DNA from 3 places in the Embleya sp. NPDC050154 genome. Region 3 is predicted to be linked to each of the others. Evidence: riboswitches for the same ligand, from Rfam matches in the RefSeq annotation. Region 3 holds a riboswitch; each other region holds the start of a gene.
What was found. A riboswitch is a leader RNA that binds a small molecule or an ion and turns the genes downstream of it on or off. The one in region 3 is predicted to bind thiamine pyrophosphate.
Positions count from the first base shown of each region.

Region 1: it holds a riboswitch for thiamine pyrophosphate, as region 3 does, so the genes downstream of both, thiC (phosphomethylpyrimidine synthase ThiC) here and ACIBSV_RS48065 (purine-cytosine permease family protein) in region 3, are expected to answer to the same signal.
Region 2: it holds a riboswitch for thiamine pyrophosphate, as region 3 does, so the genes downstream of both, thiO (glycine oxidase ThiO) here and ACIBSV_RS48065 (purine-cytosine permease family protein) in region 3, are expected to answer to the same signal.

Region 1 covers NZ_JBITJP010000014.1:234,695-240,396, reverse strand. Annotated here, with positions in the region: gene ACIBSV_RS28380 (ABC transporter ATP-binding protein) at 1-315, shown strand, start outside; gene ACIBSV_RS28375 (ABC transporter permease) at 312-1,031, shown strand; gene ACIBSV_RS28370 (sensor histidine kinase) at 1,028-2,155, shown strand; gene ACIBSV_RS28365 (response regulator) at 2,152-2,838, shown strand; gene thiC (phosphomethylpyrimidine synthase ThiC) at 2,887-4,656, opposite strand; TPP riboswitch at 4,648-4,756, opposite strand; gene ACIBSV_RS28355 (hypothetical protein) at 4,809-5,009, opposite strand; gene tenA (thiaminase II) at 5,154-5,702, opposite strand, start outside.
Region 2 covers NZ_JBITJP010000005.1:325,180-330,881, forward strand. Annotated here, with positions in the region: gene pknB (Stk1 family PASTA domain-containing Ser/Thr kinase) at 1-2,022, opposite strand, end outside; gene ACIBSV_RS13440 (thiazole synthase) at 2,116-2,910, opposite strand; gene thiS (sulfur carrier protein ThiS) at 2,916-3,125, opposite strand; gene thiO (glycine oxidase ThiO) at 3,122-4,288, opposite strand; TPP riboswitch at 4,284-4,395, opposite strand; gene ACIBSV_RS13455 (NAD(P)/FAD-dependent oxidoreductase) at 4,510-5,694, shown strand.
Region 3 covers NZ_JBITJP010000043.1:44,685-50,386, forward strand. Annotated here, with positions in the region: gene ACIBSV_RS48060 (CHAT domain-containing protein) at 1-898, shown strand, start outside; TPP riboswitch at 1,406-1,546, shown strand; gene ACIBSV_RS48065 (purine-cytosine permease family protein) at 1,542-2,909, shown strand; gene ACIBSV_RS48070 (plasmid stabilization protein) at 3,060-3,383, opposite strand; gene ACIBSV_RS48075 (MerR family transcriptional regulator) at 3,545-4,741, shown strand; gene ACIBSV_RS48080 (amino acid ABC transporter permease) at 4,799-5,608, opposite strand; gene ACIBSV_RS48085 (amino acid ABC transporter permease) at 5,605-5,702, opposite strand, start outside.

The sequences.
Region 1 (5,702 bases), on a different contig from region 3:
GTCGTCGTCATCGACAAGGGTCGACTGATCCACACCGGCACGATCGGCGATCTCGACCAGGGCGCCCTCTCGGTACGCACCCCCGAGCCCGAGCGGCTCTCGGCACTCGTCGAAGGCGCCGGCGGACGAATCCGGCCCGCGGACACCGGCGGGTTGTGGATCGAAGGGCTCACCGCCGCGGAGGTCGCCGGGCTGGCCCTGCGCGAACACATCCCCTTGGAGGAGATCACCGCACGGACCGCCTCCCTGGAGGACGTGTTCTTCGATCTGACCGAAGGCGGGACGCAAGCTCCGACGAAGGGCCGAAGCGCATGAGCCGGCTGTTGCGAGGCGAGTTGCTCAAGACCCTCACCACCCGCTCGATCCACGGCTTCGTGGCCGGCGGCGTCGCGTTCACCGTGCTCAACGTCGTGATCGTCGCGGTGGCGTCGGGCCGGCTGGACGAGGTGGCCGAGAAGGAGGAGGCGCTGGCCGGGCTGCCGGTCCTGTTGATGTTGTGGGGACTCGTCGGCGCGGCCGGCGAGTACCGCCACCGCACCGCCGCACCCGCGGCGCTGGTGGCCCGGCGCGACCGCGGCCTGGTCCTGCTCGCCCGGATCGGCGCCTACGCGGTGACGGGTCTGTCGATCGGGGCACTGCTGGTCGCCGTGTCCGTCGGGCTCGCCCTGCCGCTGCTCGCCGACCATCCGGGAGCCGACCTCGCCCCGGGGGAGGTCGCCTCGGTCGCGGCGGGCAACCTGGCCGCGTTCGTGCTGTCTGCGATCATGGGTGCCGCCATCGGGGCGATGGTGCGCAGCCCGGTCGTGGGGGTGGTCGTGGTGTTGCTGGTGAACTTCGCGGTGCTTCCGCTGGTCGCCGATGTCGCCGAATCCGCCGCCAACTACACGCCGTTCGGGGCCGCCGGTGTGCTGGCGCGGTCGACCCACCACACGACGCTGTCGGCCGGTGCCGCCGCGGTGGTCCTCGGCGCCTGGGCGGTCGCGCTGGTGATCGCGGCCGTCGCCGGCGAGCGTCGGCGTGACCTGGCATGAACCCGGTTCTCCGGTACGTGCGAGCGGCGCGCCGGTGGATCCGAGCGCGCCGCTCGGCCGTGTTCGACGCCGTCGTCGCGGTGGTGACCACGAGCGTCGAGGTCGGACTGACCTTCGAGGACTCGACACCCGTCCCGACGCTGCCCCTCGCACTCGTCTTCCTCACCGGTGCGCTCCTGCTCGCCCGACGGCGCGCGACCCTCACCGTGCTGGTGCTCGTCTGCTCGATCGAGGCGCTGCTCGCGGCGACCGGCGCCTACCCCGGCGGGGCGCCGGTGTTGGTGGCCCTCTACACCGTCGCCGAACTGCGGAATCGGCGTGTTTCGGTGGCCGCCCTCGCGCCGACGGCGCTGGTCCTGATGCTGGCGAGCATCGCCTCGATCCCCGTCTCCGTCGTCGCGTGGGGCCTGGGCACCTACGCGCAGACCCGACGGCGCTACACCGAGGCCCTGGAGGAGCGCACGACCCACCTGGAGCGCGAGCGCGAGCAGCTCTCGGTGATCGTGGCGCAGCGCGAGCGCGCGGCGATAGCCCGCGAACTGCACGACATCATCGCCCATTCGGTCACCGTGACCCTGGTGGGCGTACGCGGTGCGCGCGACGTACTGCGCACCGCGCCGGACGTGGCCGACGACACCCTGGGGCGGGTCGAGAGCAACGCCGAGCAGAGCCTGGTCGAGTTGCGCCGGATGTTGCTCCTGCTGCGCGAGCCGGACCAGGGTGTGCGGATGCGTCCGCAGCCCTCGCTGGCCCAACTGCCCGCGCTCGTCGCCTCGTACGGCGAGGCCGGGCTGCCCGCGCGCCTGGAGGTCACCGGCACGTCCCGACCGCTGGCCGGCGGCGTCGAGCTGTCGGTCTACCGCATCGTCGAGGAGGCACTGACCAACGTGCTCAAACACGCCCGCCCCACGCACGTCGCGGTAACGCTCGACTTCGACCGCACCCATCTGCGGGTCGCGGTCGTCAACGACGGCGAGCGGGTGTCCGCACCCTCGTCCGGCGGCCACGGCATCGTCGGCATGCGCGAGCGGATCGGTGTCCTCGGCGGCGAACTGGAGGCCCGGCCCGGCGCGGACGGCGGGTTCGAGGTGGCGGCCCGACTGCCGCTGGGGGATCCCGCATGAGCATCCGCCTGCTCATCGTCGACGACCAGGAGCTGATCAGGACCGGCCTTCGCCTGTTCCTGCAGACGCAGGACGACCTCGTCGTGGTCGGCGAGGCCGAGGACGGCGACGAGGCGATCGAACTGGCGGGCGCCCTGCGTCCGGACGTGGTGCTCATGGACATCCGGATGCCGCGGATGGACGGCGTCGAGGCCACCGCCCGCCTGCACGCCGCCGGCATCTCGCCACCGCCGCGCGTGCTGATCCTGACCACGTTCGACCTGGACGAGTACGTCTTCGGCGCGTTGCGCGCCGGCGCCGCGGGGTTTCTGCTCAAGGACGCCTCGCGCGCCCGCCTCGTGGAGGCCATCCGCGTCGTCCACGACGGGGAGGCGTTGCTCTCGCCCTCGATCACCCGCCGCCTGATCGAGAACTTCGCCACCCGCACCGAACCGCTCCGCTCCTCGCCCGCGCTCCTGGCGGGCCTGACCCCGCGCGAACGAGAAGCCCTGTTCCTGGTCGCCCGCGGCCTGTCCAACAGCGAGATCGCCGCCCGTCTGGTGGTCACCGAGGCGACCGTGAAGAGCCATGTGGGCAGCATGTTCGCCAAACTGGGCCTGCGGGATCGCGCGCAGGCGGTCGTCTTCGCCTACGAGCACGGCGTCATCGTCGCCGGCGAGAGCGCCCGGCCCGGACCGGCCTGACGACGCCCCGGAAGCCGGCCCGCTCCCGGGACGTCGCCGACGCGTGCGTCAGTCGGCCAACGGCAGATAGACGCGGTTGCCCGAGGCGGCGAACTCCTGCGACTTGGCCCGCATCCCGGCCTCGGCGTCCACCTCCGACGCGACGGCACCATCGCCGTGCTCCGCGCGGATGTCGTGCGAGATCCGCATCGAACAGAACTTCGGTCCGCACATCGAGCAGAAGTGGGCCGTCTTGGCCGGCTCCGCCGGGAGCGTCGCGTCGTGGTAGGCGCGCGCGGTGTCCGGATCCATCGCCAGGTCGAACTGGTCCTGCCAACGGAACTCGAAACGGGCGTCGGAGAGCGCGTCGTCCCAGGCCTGCGCACCCGGGTGCCCCTTGGCCAGGTCCGCCGCGTGCGCCGCGATCCGGTAGGCGATCACGCCCGCCTTGACGTCGTCGCGGTCCGGCAGGCCCAGGTGCTCCTTCGGCGTCACGTAGCAGAGCATCGCGGTGCCCCACATGCCGATCATCGCCGCGCCGATCGCCGACGTGATGTGGTCGTAGCCGGGGGCGACGTCCGTGGTCAGCGGACCGAGTGTGTAGAACGGCGCCTCGTCGCAGATGCGTTGCTGGAGGTCGACGTTCTCCTTGATCTTGTGCATCGGCACATGGCCGGGGCCCTCGATCATCACCTGGACGTCCATCGAACGGGAGATCCGGCCCAACTCGCCCAGCGTCTCCAACTCGGCGAACTGCGCCGCGTCGTTGGCGTCCGCGATGGAGCCCGGGCGCAGACCGTCGCCGAGCGAGTAGGTCACGTCGTACGCGCGCAGGATCTCGGTCAGCTCGGCGAAGTGCGTGTAGAGGAAGTTCTCCCGGTGGTGCGCCAGGCACCACGCGGCCATGATCGAGCCGCCGCGCGAGACGATCCCGGTCTTGCGACGGGCCGTCAGCGGCACGTAGCGCAGCAGCACGCCTGCATGCACCGTCATGTAGTCCACGCCCTGCTCGCACTGCTCGATCACGGTGTCGCGGTAGAGCTCCCAGGTGAGTTCCTCGGGCTTGCCGTTCACCTTCTCCAGTGCCTGGTACAGCGGCACCGTGCCGATCGGGACCGGCGAGTTGCGCACGATCCACTCGCGCGTGGTGTGGATGTCCTTGCCGGTGGACAGGTCCATCACCGTGTCCGCGCCCCACCGGATCGCCCACACCAGCTTGTCGGTCTCCTCCTCGATCGAGGAGGTCACCGCCGAGTTGCCGATGTTCGCGTTGACCTTGACCAGGAAGTTCTTGCCGATCACCATCGGCTCGATCTCCGGGTGGTTGATGTTCGCGGGCAGCACCGCGCGACCGGCGGCGATCTCGTCCCGGACCAGCTCGGGCGTCAGGCCCTCGCGGATCGCCACGAACTCCATCTCCGGGGTGACCAGTCCGCGCCGCGCGTAGGCGAGTTGGGTCACCGCCTCGGCCCCGGACGCGCGCCTGGGCCGGGCCCCGGCGCCGGGCACCGCGAAACCGGCCGGGGTGAGCGCGCCGATCCGCCCGTCGTAGCGGACGGTGTCGCCGCGCTCCTCGATCCAGGCCTCCCGCAGCGCGGGCAGGCCGCGCCGCACGTCCACCTCGAAGGCGGGGTCGGTGTACGGGCCCGAGGTGTCGTACAGGCGAACCGTCTCGCCGTTGGTCAGATGCACCGTGCGTACCGGAACGCGCAGGTCCTCGCGCGATCCGGGGACGTAGCCGCGGTGGTGGGCGGGGGAAATCGGTCCGCTGGTGACCGTGTCCGCGGCGGCCGGGTCGGCAACCGGGACAGCGGGCAGCGATGTGTCGTGCGAGGTCATGGAAAGGCTCCCTACGCCGGCATTACCCGGTCAGGTTCTGCGGTCGGCGCGGCCTCAGCGCCCTCTCAGCCCGGTGCCCCGAGCTCCCGTGTATCTCCGTGTGGTGCGCCCCCACCCTGACACACCGTCGGTCGCACGACCAGCGTCGGGTTTCAGCCGAGCGGATCCCGCGGTTCGCGGCCGACCACCGCGGTACGCGCGAGCACGACCATCCCGACCGTGACGAGCAGCCCCACGACACCCTTGACGATGAGCATCAGGAAGGCCGAGAACAGCCAGATCAGCAACCAGCACAGCAGCACCAGCGCGAGCACCGGCACACCGACCCGCACCCACTGCGGCCATGTCTCCATCGTTCAACCCCCAGTCACGCGATCCCACGCGAGACGTGCGTGCGGGGACCACATTCCCCGCAAGGACACGTCGTATCCGGGCGGACCGGTTCCGGCCGGACCGAATCCGGCCGGCCGGGCGTCGCGACGACCGGCCCGATCCGCTCAGACCGGCCAGCGCTCGCCGCGCCACGCGGCGTCCCAGAACATCCACTCGTAGCGGGCCGTGGTGGTGAAGTGTTCGATCATCCGAGCCCGCTCGGTCGCCGAGAGGTCCTCGCCGATCCGGTCCACCAGATCGAGCACCGCGCGCACCGTCTCCTGGAACTCCTCGGCGCCGTAGGTGGCTATCCACCGCCCGTACAGCTCGTCGGGCGAGCCCTTGGCCAGCAGCGCGTCGCCCACGCGGGCGTAGATCCAGTAGCAGGGCAGCACCGCGGCCACACCTTCGGCGAACGAGCCGTTGTGCACGGTGGCGAGCAGGTAGCTGACGTAGGCCCGGGTGCTGGGCAACACCGGCTCGGTCGCGGTCGCGTCCGCCACCGAGCTGCCGAAGTCGACCATGAAGCCCTCGTGCAACGAGCGCTCGGCGGCGATCGCACCGGCCGCGTCGCCGGCGAACTGCACGGTCGTCGCCTCGTCCGGCGCCTTGGCCGCGCACACCGCGAGCGCCTTGGCGTAGTCGCGCAGGTAGTGCGAGTCCTGCACGACGTA
Region 2 (5,702 bases), on a different contig from region 3:
GAAGACCTCGCTGTTGCGCTTGACCATCGAACCCGCCGCCGGATCCTGCTTGCCGACGTTGGCCGGGATCAGCGGGATCATTCGGTTGTTCACCCGCAGCCCGACGGCCTGCAGCGCCCGGGCCGCGTCGTCCGGGTTCATCCCGGTCACCGGCGGCACCTGGACCAGGTCCGGTCCCTTGGACAACACCACGGTGATCCGGGTGCCGAAGGGCACGGTCGCGTTCGTTCCCGGGGCGAAGGACATGATCCGGCCGACCGGCACGGTGTCCGAGAACTGCTGGGTCGGATCCACCTCGACGCTCACCCCGGTCGCCGGCTGGAACCTGGCCTTGGCCTCGTCCACGCTGAGCCCGGTCAGGTCCGGGACCACGGTGTCCGGGCCGCGGCTGACCACCAGGGCCACCACGCTGTCCCGCTGGAGCGGCTCGCCGGCGGCCGGTTGGCTGCCGACCACGGTGCCGGGCGGCTTGTTGCTCGCGGTCTTGGTCTCGGTGCCGGGTTTCAGGCTCGCGTCGGCGAGCGCCTTCTTGGCGTCCTCGATCTTCAGGTTCACCAGCGCGGGCACCACGTGCCGCTCCGGGCCCTTGGACAGCTTGACCTTGACCTTCGAGCCGCTGAGCACGTTCTTGCCCGGGGCGGGGTCGGTGGACAACACCGAGCCCTTGGCGGTGATCTCGCTGAACTCCCCGTCGCCGACGTACTCGACCTTCAGGCCCGCGGACTCGAGTTTGCGCTCGGCGTCGGCCTGGGTCATGTTCAGGACACCCGGCACATCGGAGTAGCGACCCGCGCCGTACCACCACGCACCGCCGCCGATCGCGGCGGCGACGAGCAGTACCACCGCGAGCACGATCATCCCGCGCGAGGGCCCGCGCCGGCGGCGCCGACCGGGCAGCTTGGGCTGCTGCGGATAGCCGCCGCCGGGGGTGCCGGTCGGGGGCGCCTCGGTGGCCGGGGCGTACTCGTGGTGCTCCGCCGCATAGGGCTCGTCGTACGCGCCGCCGCCGTAGCGCGCCTGCTCGTCCTCCATCGAGTCCACGCTCAGTCCGAGCGGCGCCAGGTGCGGCGGCAACATCACCTCGCCCGCCCGGAACACGCTCGTGGCGTTGTCGTGGATCGGCTCGGGCGGCGGCGGCAGACGCAGCGCCGCGCCGAAGTCCAGCTCCGTGTCCGGCATCGCGTGCCGGGTCCGGCGGACCAGGCTCAGCAGGGTCTCGGCGTCGTTCGGCCGCTGCTCCGGGTCGCGCACGGTGGCGGTGCGCACCAGCGTGTCCAGCGCGTGCGACAGGCCCGGCACCGCGAGCGAGGGCGCCGGCACGTCCGCGTGCACGTGCTTGTAGATGACCTCGACCGCAGTCGCGCCGTGGTGCGGCTGCCGGCCGGTGAGCATCTCGTAGAGCACCACGCCCGCCGCGTACACGTCCGAGCGCGGGCTGGACTCGCCTCGCTCGACCTGTTCCGGCGCGAGGTAGGCGACCGTGCCGACCAGGACCTTGCCGGTCGCGGCGGTGGCGGTGGTGCTGGTCGCCCGGGCCAGCCCGAAGTCGCCGAGCTTGATCCCGCCGTCGTCGGAGATCAGCACGTTCTCCGGCTTGACGTCGCGGTGCACGAAGCCCGCCCGGTGCGCCGCGGACAGCGCCGCCAGCATCGGCTCCAGTACGCCGAACGCCTCGCGCGGTGTCATGTTGCCCAGGTCCTGGAGCAATTCGCGCAGCGTGCGGCCCTCGACGTACTCCATCGCCAGGTAGGCGAAGGCGCCGTCGGTGCCCTGGTCGAAGACGTTGACCACGTTGGGGTGCGACAACCGCGCCGCGGCCTTCGCCTCCAGGATGAACCGGCGGGTGAACTCCGGGTCCTGGGCCAGCCCGGCGTGCATCACCTTGAGGGCGACGGTGCGGTCGAGACGGGTGTCGAGAGCCCGATACACCGTGGCCATGCCACCCGCGGCAACTCGGGCATCGACCCGGTATCGACCGTCGAGCAGCCGCCCGACGAGCGGATCATTCAAGGTCGTGTCCATGTTCAGGAGTGTAGGGTCCACTGCCTTGTGGACGCCGACGGTCTTCCCCATGGTTCCCCGTCCGAGGAAGGCCGCACCGATCGTGCGGCCCGGTCAGAAGGCGGGGTGCTCGGGGCTCGTCTCCAGCATGCCGGCCATCGGTGACGACGCGTGCGCGTGGTGTCGCATCGGGATCCGCCCGGCGCGGTAGGCGAGCCGGCCGCCGTCCACCGCGTGCCGCATCGCCTCGGCCATCAACCGCGGCGATTGCGCCCGGGTGACCGCCGTCGCGAGCATCACCGCGTCGCAGCCCAGCTCCATCGCGAGCGCCGCGTCGGAGGCGGTGCCCAGGCCCGCGTCCAGCACCACCGGGACCTTGGCCTGGTCGGTGATCAGCCGGATGTTGTGCGGGTTGCGGATGCCCAGGCCCGAACCGATCGGCGACCCGAGCGGCATCACCGCCACGCAGCCCACCTGCTCGAGCCGGCGCGCGAGCACCGGGTCGTCGTTGGTGTACGCCAGCACCCGGAAGCCGTCGTCGACCAACCGCTCTGCGGCATCCACGAGTTCCACCCCGTCCGGCAGCAACGTGCGCTCGTCGGCGACCACTTCGAGCTTGACCCAGTCGGTCTCCAGCGCCTCCCGGGCCAACCGCGCGGTCAGCACCGCCTCGCCCGAGGTGAAGCACCCCGCGGTGTTCGGCAACACCCGGATGCCCAACCGGCGCAGCACGTCCAGCACCGAGCCCGAGGTCCCCGGATCCACTCGGCGCATCGCCACCGTGGTGATCTCGGTGCCCGACGCGATCAGCGCCTGCTCCAGGATCTCCAGGCTCGGCGCGCCGCCGGTCCCGGTGATCAGCCGCGACGTGAAGGACTCGCCGCCGATCACCAGCTTGTCGTCGGCCATGCCGGTCATCCTCCCTGGACGGCGGTCAGCACCTCGACGCGGCTGCCCGCGTCGAGCACGGTCTCGGCCCACGCGCCGCGCGGCACCACGGACTCGTCCACCGCGACCGCGACACCCTTGGCGGCGGTGGTCAGCGTGGCCACGAGGTCGGCGACGGTGGTGCCGTCCGCGACGCGGCGCCGGTCGCCGTTGACAAAGACCTCGATGTCGTTCATGCCATCACCTCTCGGGCGGCGCTCGCGAAGCGGTCGGGCCCGAAGGGCGCGATGAGTTCGGGGGTGGTGCCGTGCGCGAGCGCCTCGGCCACGGTGTCGGCGGTGATCGGGGTGAGCAGGATGCCGTGCCGGTAGTGGCCGGTGGCCACCACCAGGCCGGCCAGCGCGGAACGACCCAGGATCGGCGCGTTGTCCGGGCTGCCGGGGCGCAGCCCGGCGAGCGTCTCCATCAAAGGCAGCTCGGTGATGCCGGGGACGAGTTCGTGCGCGTCGCGCAGGAGTTCGTACACGCCGCCGGCGGTGACCTCGGTGTCGTGCCCGAGTTCGTGCTCGGTCGCGCCGATCACCAGTTCGCCGTCCGCGCGCGGCACCAGGTACATGCTGCCGCCCTTGACCACGCCCCGGACGTTGCGGGACAGCAGCGGCAGCAGGGCCGGCGGCACCCGCAGGCGCAGGATCTCGCCCTTGACCGGGCGCACCGGCGGGACCGCCTCCGGCGGCAGGCCGGGGATCAGCGCCGAGCGGGCGCCCGCCGCGAGCAGCACCTGATCCGCGATCAGGTCGCGCCCGTCGGGCAACCGCACGCCGTACGCGCGCTCGTCGGCGACCAGGACGCGCTCGACGCGCTCGCGGACGAAGCCGACACCGGCCCGCGCGCAGGCCGCGAGCAGCGCCGCGACCAGCAGGCGGTTGTCGATCTGGTGGTCGTCCTCGACATGCAGGCCGCCGGTGATCGCCGGGGACAACATCGGTTCGAGCCGGCGGCACTCGCGGCTGGTCAGCCAGGACGAGTGCAGGCCCAGCCGCTGCTGGTGGGCGTGCAGGTCCTTGAGTACGGCCCGGTCGTCCGCGTCCAGCGCGACCGCGATCGTGCCGCACGCGCGGTAGCCCGAGGGCAGGCCCGCGGCCTCGGCCAGCTCGGCCGCGAACTCGGGGTAGCGCCGGGCCGATTCGATGCTCAGCCGGAGCAGGCTCTCCTCGCCGTACTGGAGTTCGGAGACGGGGGTGAGCATGCCGGCCGCGGCGTGCGAGGCGCCCGCGCCCGGGGTCGGGTCGACCACGGTGACGGCCAGTCCGTACCGGGTGCGCGCGCGCCACGCGACGGACAGCCCGGCGACGCCCGCGCCGACCACCACGACATCGGTGGTGGGGATGGTGGACATGGTGAGGGGAACTCCCTTCGCCGGTATGACCCGGATCAGGTTCGGACGGTCGGGGGCTCGCAGCCCCCCTCTCAGCCCGGTCTCACCGGGCTCCCGTGACCTCTCCACACTACGACACCGGTTTCGCGTGCCCCGGGGTGCCCGAGTGCGTCCGAGATGTCCTTGACTGAGTCAAGACCCTGCCCGCCGGTCGCGCCGGGGCGCGTCATAGGGTGCCCCGCATGGACAACGTGCTCGTCGTGGGTGCCGGCATGGCCGGCCTGCAAACCGTGGTGGCGCTGCGGGACCAGGGGTACGCCGGGCGCGTCACCCTGCTCGGCGCCGAGGCGCACGCGCCGTACGACCGGCCGCCGTTGTCGAAGGAGGTGCTCGCGGGCAAGACCGACGACACGTCCTTCGAGGCGGACTGGGCCGCGCTGGAGACCGAGGTGCTGTTCGGCCGGACCGCGACGGGACTGCGACCGGGCGCGGTGGACACCGACGCGGGACCGGTCGCCTTCGACCGCCTGGTGATCGCGACCGGCTCGCGCGTGCTCAACCTGCCCGGCGCGGGGGAGGTGCCCGGCGTGCACGTGCTGCGCACCATCGACGACGCCCGCGCGCTGCGCGCCGCACTGGTGCCCGGCGCGCACGTGGTGATCGTCGGCGCGGGCTGGATCGGCGCCGAGGTGGCCACCGCCGCGGCCGCCGCCGGCTGCCCGACCACCGTGGTCGAGGCCCTGCACACCCCGCTCGCCGGCCCCTTCCCCGACGCCATCGGCGAACGCTTCGTGCCGTGGTACGCCGAGGCCGGCGTGGAACTGCTGCTGGGCGCGCGGGTGGATCGCCTGGAGCCGGGCGCGGTACACCTGACCGACGGCCGCCGGCTGCGCGCGGACGCGATCGTGGTCGGCATCGGGGTGCGCCCGGCCACCGAGTGGCTGGCCGACTCCGGTGTGGCCGTCAACGACCGCGGCTTCGTCGAGGTGGACGACCACCTGGCCACCTCGGTGCCCGGGGTGTACGCGGTCGGCGACTGCGTGGACTTCCCGTCCGCCCGCTACGGCACCCGGATGAACGTCGAGCACTGGGACAACGCGCTCCAGGCACCGCGCGTGCTGGTGGCCAACCTGCTCGGCGGCGACCAGGCGTACGACCCGGTCCCGTATTTCTGGTCCGACCAGTTCGGTCGGATGGTCCAGTACGTCGGCCGGCACGGCGCGGGCGAGGAACTCGTCTTCCGCGGCGCGGGCCAGGACGGCAAGTGGGCCGCGGGCTGGTTCGCCGGCGACCGGCTGACGGCGCTGCTCGCCGTCGCCCGGCCGCGCGACCTGGCCCAGGGCCGCAAGCTCGTGCAACTGGGCACGCCGGTGGACCGGGAGCGGTTCGCCGACCCCGAGAACCCGCTCAAGTCGGTCGCGCGCTGACCGCGGTC
Region 3 (5,702 bases):
CGCGCCGGCGGATGCCCACCTGCTCCGGGCCGCCGCGCAGGTGGCCTCGGCCCGGATCGGGCTCGACCCGCGCGGCACCCCGTGGCGTACGCTCCTCGACCCGCCGTCGGCCGCCGAGATCGCCGCCGCGCTGGTTCGGCTCGGTCACGACGTGCTGGTGCAACTCGTTCCCGGAGCCGCGGTGATCACCGGCACCGACGGCGCGACGCGGGTGCTCGACCTGCCCGAACTCGAATACGGCCTGGACCTGGGCAGGGGCGATCGGGAGAACTGGGCCGACCTGCTCGACGCGCTGTGCGAATGGGCCTGGGCAGCGGTGATGGAACCGGTACTGACCGCGCTGCCCGACGCGTTCGGCCACACGCCGTCCCTGGTGCTGCTGCCCGCCGGACCGTTCGGCATGGTGCCCTGGCACGCGGCTTGGACGGTCGTCGACGGCCGCCGCCGGCACGCGCTGCAGAGCACGCGCATCTCGTACATCGGCGCACCGCGGTTGTTGTGCGACGTCGCCGCGCGGTCGGTGGGCGACCTCGACAGGCGGTACCGGGTCGAGGTCGGCCGCGCCGCCGGCGATCCGATCGCCTTTGTGCCGGCGGGTGGTCACGACGAGAACTGGCGACGGGCCGCCGAGTACCTGACGGCCGGCAGCCACACCGTGGTGTCCACGCTGTGGCCGGTGGACGAGACGATCACGGCGCTGGTGCTGTACATGGCCCGCCACTACCTCGACCGCCGCGACCTGCCGCCGGCTCAGGCCGTACGCACAGCCCAGTTGTGGCTGCGCGACCCCAAACGCGGCATCCCGGCCGCGATGCCGCCCGAACTCGCCGCCAGGGCCCGCGCGATCGCCCCGGACGCGCTGACCGCCTGGGCGGGCTTCACCCACTCGGGATGGTGAGCGCGTGGGCGTGCTGTCACCCACTCCGGGTGGCGGCGGGCGTGTGTTCACCCACTCGGGGTGGTGAGCCGCGAAGTCCGTTCACCCGCCCGGGGTGGCCGGCTCGATGGGCAACAGCGTTCACCCACCAGGGGAGGTGGGCGCGAGGGTGTGTTCACCCACTCGGGACGGTGGGCGCCTTTGTGTACACCCACTCGGGATGGCTGGGCGCGAGCCTGTGCTCACCCACTTGGGATGGCGGGCGTGAGGGCTGCGTGCAACCACTCCGGACGGCGGTCGCGGGCCAGGGTGCACCCCTCGGGAAGGCCGACGCGAGCCGGGGTTCACCCCCTCGGGAAGGCTGACGCGGGCATGGTGCTCACCCACTCGGCATGGCCCGCGCGAGCATGTGTTCACCCATGCGAGGCGGCCGGCGTGTGCGTGTGTTCGCCGGCGCGAGGCGGCGGGCGCGAGCGTGTGTTGGGTCACCCCGCCTTCCCAAGCGACCCGCGAGGCGCGTACTGTTCGCCACGCCATCGCGGGAGCTCGGACCAACCGGGCTGAGAGGGCGGCATGGGGTGTCGGCGTAGCGCCGGCGCATCCGGGGCCACCGACCGCTTGAACCTGTCCGGGTAATGCCGGCGTAGGGAGAGCAGGTAGAGCCATGTCGGCTCCGGTCATCGACGACGCGCGCCCCGAGACACCGCACGGCGGCGTCGAGGCGCCTCTGGTCCTGGACACCGCGCCGCCACGTACCCTCGGGTTCCGTGACCAGGCGGCGTTCTGGGCCAACCTCGGAGTGAGCCTGCTCGGCTTCTCCGGCGCCCTGTTCGTGCTCGCCCCGGCCGGCTATCCGCAACTGTCGATGGTGGCCGCGATCGTCGCGGCCGTCGGCGGCACGCTGATCGGCACACTCATGGTCGCCGTCGCCGGCATCCCCGGTGCCCGCAGCGGCGCGCCCGCGATGACCGTGCTGCGTGGCCTGTTCGGCACGAAAATCTCCTACGTGCCGACGGTGTTCAACATCGTCCAGTGCATCGGCTGGGGCACCTTCGAGCTGTTGGTGATCTCGATCGGCATCGAGGCGATGACCGACGGTGACGGCCCGCATTGGCTTTACATCGTCGCCGCCGGCGCGGTCACCACGGCGATGACGCTGCGTCCGCTGGGCATGCTGCGGATCCTGCGCCGCTACGTGACGATCGCGGTGGGCATCGCGATGCTCTACTTCTCCATCCAGTTGTGGCGCGAGGGCCTGCCGCCGATGACCGAGGGGTCGTGGTCCGGGTTCTTCCCGGCGATGGACGCGGCGCTCGCGGTCGCGGTCTCCTGGGTTCCGCTCGCGTCCGACTACACCCGCCACTCGCGCGGCACCAAGCCCGCGTTCTGGGCGGCGTTCAGCGGATTCTCGATCACCAGCATCTGGTGCTACCTGCTCGGCCTGGTCGCGCTGGCCCAGGTCGGCGGCGACGCGGACAAGATCTTCGACTCGTTCCTGGGCGTCACCGCCGGATGGGTGTTCTTCGCCGTGCTGGTCGTGCGCGAGGTGGACCAGAGCTTCGCCAACGTCTACAGCACCGCGATGTCGATCCAGAACCTGGCGCCGCGCGTGGACCGCCGGGTGTTGTGCCTGGGCGTGGGCGCGCTGGTCACCGCGTTCGCGCTGATGGTGAACGACTTCGACACCTACGCGAGCTTCCTGTCGCTGATCGGCTCGATCTTCATCCCGCTGCTCGGCGTGCTCGCGGTGGACCTGTTCGCCGGACGCGGCCGAGCCGGCTGGGACCTGGGCGACCGCGCGCCGGCCCGCTGGGTGATGGTCGTGCCGTGGGTGCTGGGGTTCTGCATGTATCAGCTGATCAACCCGGGTTCGGTCGAGTGGTGGGCGAAGTTCTGGGGCCGGCTCCAGGACGCGCTGCACATCCACGCGCAGACGTGGACCTCGGCCTCACTGTTCTCGTTCGCGCTCGCGGGCGTGACCGCGTACCTCGCGGTCGCGTGGGACCGGCGGCGGGCGGTCGCGGCGCGTTGAGGTGGGCCGGCCGCGTCGGTCGGGTGCCTCCTCCCGACGCGGCCGTGATCCACCGCCCGGGCGGACCCCGGTGTCCCGGACCGGAACGCAGACGCCCCGACCCGCCCCGACCCACGCCGCCCCGAGCCGACCCGCCCCGACCGGCCTCGTCTAGCTGCCCAGGGCCTTGGCCAATTGCGCCTTGTTCATCGACGAGCGGCCCTTGATGTTGCGGCGCTTGGCATCCGCGTAGAGCTGGTCGTACGTGGGTGCCTGCGAACCCTTGTGCGAGTTCTTGCCGCCCCGCTTCGCCGAGGACATGTCGTGCAGCGACGAGCGGCTCGCGGTCTTGGCCTCGCCGGAGCGGGCGCGCTCCTTGTTGACCGTGCGGGCGGCGATCTCCTCGGCCCGCTTCTCGCCGGTGCCGCGCTGTTTGGCGCTCTCCTTGATGTGCTCGTACTGACGTTCGCGCTTGGGGCTGGATCCGCGTGGCATGGTCGTCCACCTCACTCGTATTACTCGCCACTCGATGCCATGTCGGCCTTTTTCGCGGCCTCCTTCATCGGCCTGTTTCGGCTACCCGCACTGGCGTCGATCACCCGTGCCGACCGACCGCAGTTGACCTTCGAGCAGGTCGAAGCCGCAGACTCGCCGCCATGGACGACGACACGAACAACGAGGTACGGGACGCACTGGTGGGCATCGGCGCGTTCGCGCGGCGGGTCGGGCTGAGCCCGAGCGCGTTGCGCTACTACGACGACTGCGGTGTGATGCGGCCCGCGTCGGTGGACCCGGGTACGGGCTACCGCTCCTACGCGCCGGAGCAGGAGGCGCGGGCGCTGCGGCTGCGGGCGTTGCGCGAGGCGGAGGTGCCGCTGCCGGAGGCGGTCGCCGTACTGGACGGTCCACCGGAGCACGCCGAGGCGCTGCTGCGCACCCACCTGGACCGCATGCGCGAGCGCGCCGACACCGCGCGGGTCGTGGTCGAGGGCGTGCTGCGCTCGCTGACCACGACCGGTACGCGGGCGAGCATCGGCGGGGCCGAATGGGCGAGCGCGGTGCGGCAGGTGGCGCCGGCGGCGGGTGCGGGGGAGCCGGCGGTGCTCGGGTGTGTGCTGGTCGAGGTGGCCGACGGGGAGGTACGCCTGGTGGCGACGGATCGCTACCGGCTGTCCGTTCGTACACTGCGCCCGGGTCGGATCGAGGGCGGCCCGGGACAGGCGCTGGTCCGGGTGGGTGACCTGATCGCACTCGGCCCCTGGGCGACCCGACACCGCGAGATCGACCTCGAACTCGACGCCGACGGCTTCCGCCTGCGCGCCGGCGACGAGGTCCACGAGCCGGCGACGTCCGCCGACACCTACCCGGCCTACCGCGACATGCTCGCCGCGTTGGCCACGCCGCAGACCCGCGTCGTGGTGGACCGCGCGGCCCTACGCGAAGCGCTGCTCGGCGAGGGCCGGGGCCTGGGCCGAGGGCGGGACGAAGACGAGAACCACGACCCGGGCGAGGACCACGACCATGGCGAGGACCGGGACCAAGGCCGGAAAGAGGACCAAGGCCGAGACCCCAGCCCCAGCCCGAGCCCGAGCCGGGTCCGAGTGTTGACCACGACCCTCGACGGGATCCGAGTCGACGCCGGCGCCCTGCCGGCGATCTGCGCCGGCCCCGCGACCCGACTCGCCTTCGACCCGGGCACACTCGTACCCGCCCTGGACGCCGGCGTCGGCCCGGACGTGCTCCTCGACATCGCCGCCCCCGATCTACCGGTCCTGGTCCGCTCCGCCGATCAGGGCAGCTTCACCACATTGGTGATGCCGGTGGCCCTCCCGAAAGCCGGGAACCCGAAATAGGGCCGATCTCGTCCGGAGGCCGCGGGCGGGCCGAAGCATCGATCCGCCGACGTGGCGTCAGGCGCCCTTGTGGCGGCGGCGTCCGCTGCTTTCCAAGTAGCGGGCAAGGCCGGAGAGAAGCATGCACATGCCGATGTAGATCGGGGCGATCACGATGACGACCGGGATGAAGGGGAGGCTGTAGTCGAGGTTGGTGGCGATCTGCTTGCCGGCGTAGAGGAATTCCTCGTACGAGATCAGGTAGCCCAGCGAGGTGTCCTTGAGCGTGACCACCAACTGGCTGATGATCGTGGGCAACATGGTGCGGACCGCCTGGGGGATCAGGATGTGCACCATCACCGAGGTCTTGCGCATGCCCAGTGCGTAGGCCGCCTCGCTCTGGCCCTTGGGGACCGCGTTGACGCCGCCGCGGAAGACCTCGGCCAGGACCGAACCGTTGTACAAGGTAAGGCCGGCGATCAGGGCCAGGCGGGGTTCGACCTTCATCGCGATGAAGATGAAGAAGATCATCACCAGCACGGGCATGGCCCGGAAGAACTCCACCACCAGGCCCGCGCCCCAGCGGATCACCCGGTGTTCGGAGAGCCGACCGGCCGCGAAGAAGGCGCCGAAGGCCAGCGAGAGCACCGCCGCCCACGCGAAGACCTCGAGCGTGTTCCTCAGGCCGCGCAGCAACAGCTTCTGTACGCCCACGTATTCGAAGGGTGCCCACTTGTCATGGGCGAACTGTCCGGTGTCGATCAGCTTGTAGATCACCCATGCCAGCACACAGATCAACAGCGCGGTGACGATCCAGCCGTAAGTGCGGTGCCGGGCCAGGGCCTTCGGGCCGGGGACGTCGTACAGCGCCGAGGTCTCGGTGCTCATCGGGCCACCTCCAGGCGCTTCTCCAGGAAGCGGAACAGGGCGCTGATGGACAGCGTGATGATCAGGTAGCCCACGGCGATCCACAGGAACGTGA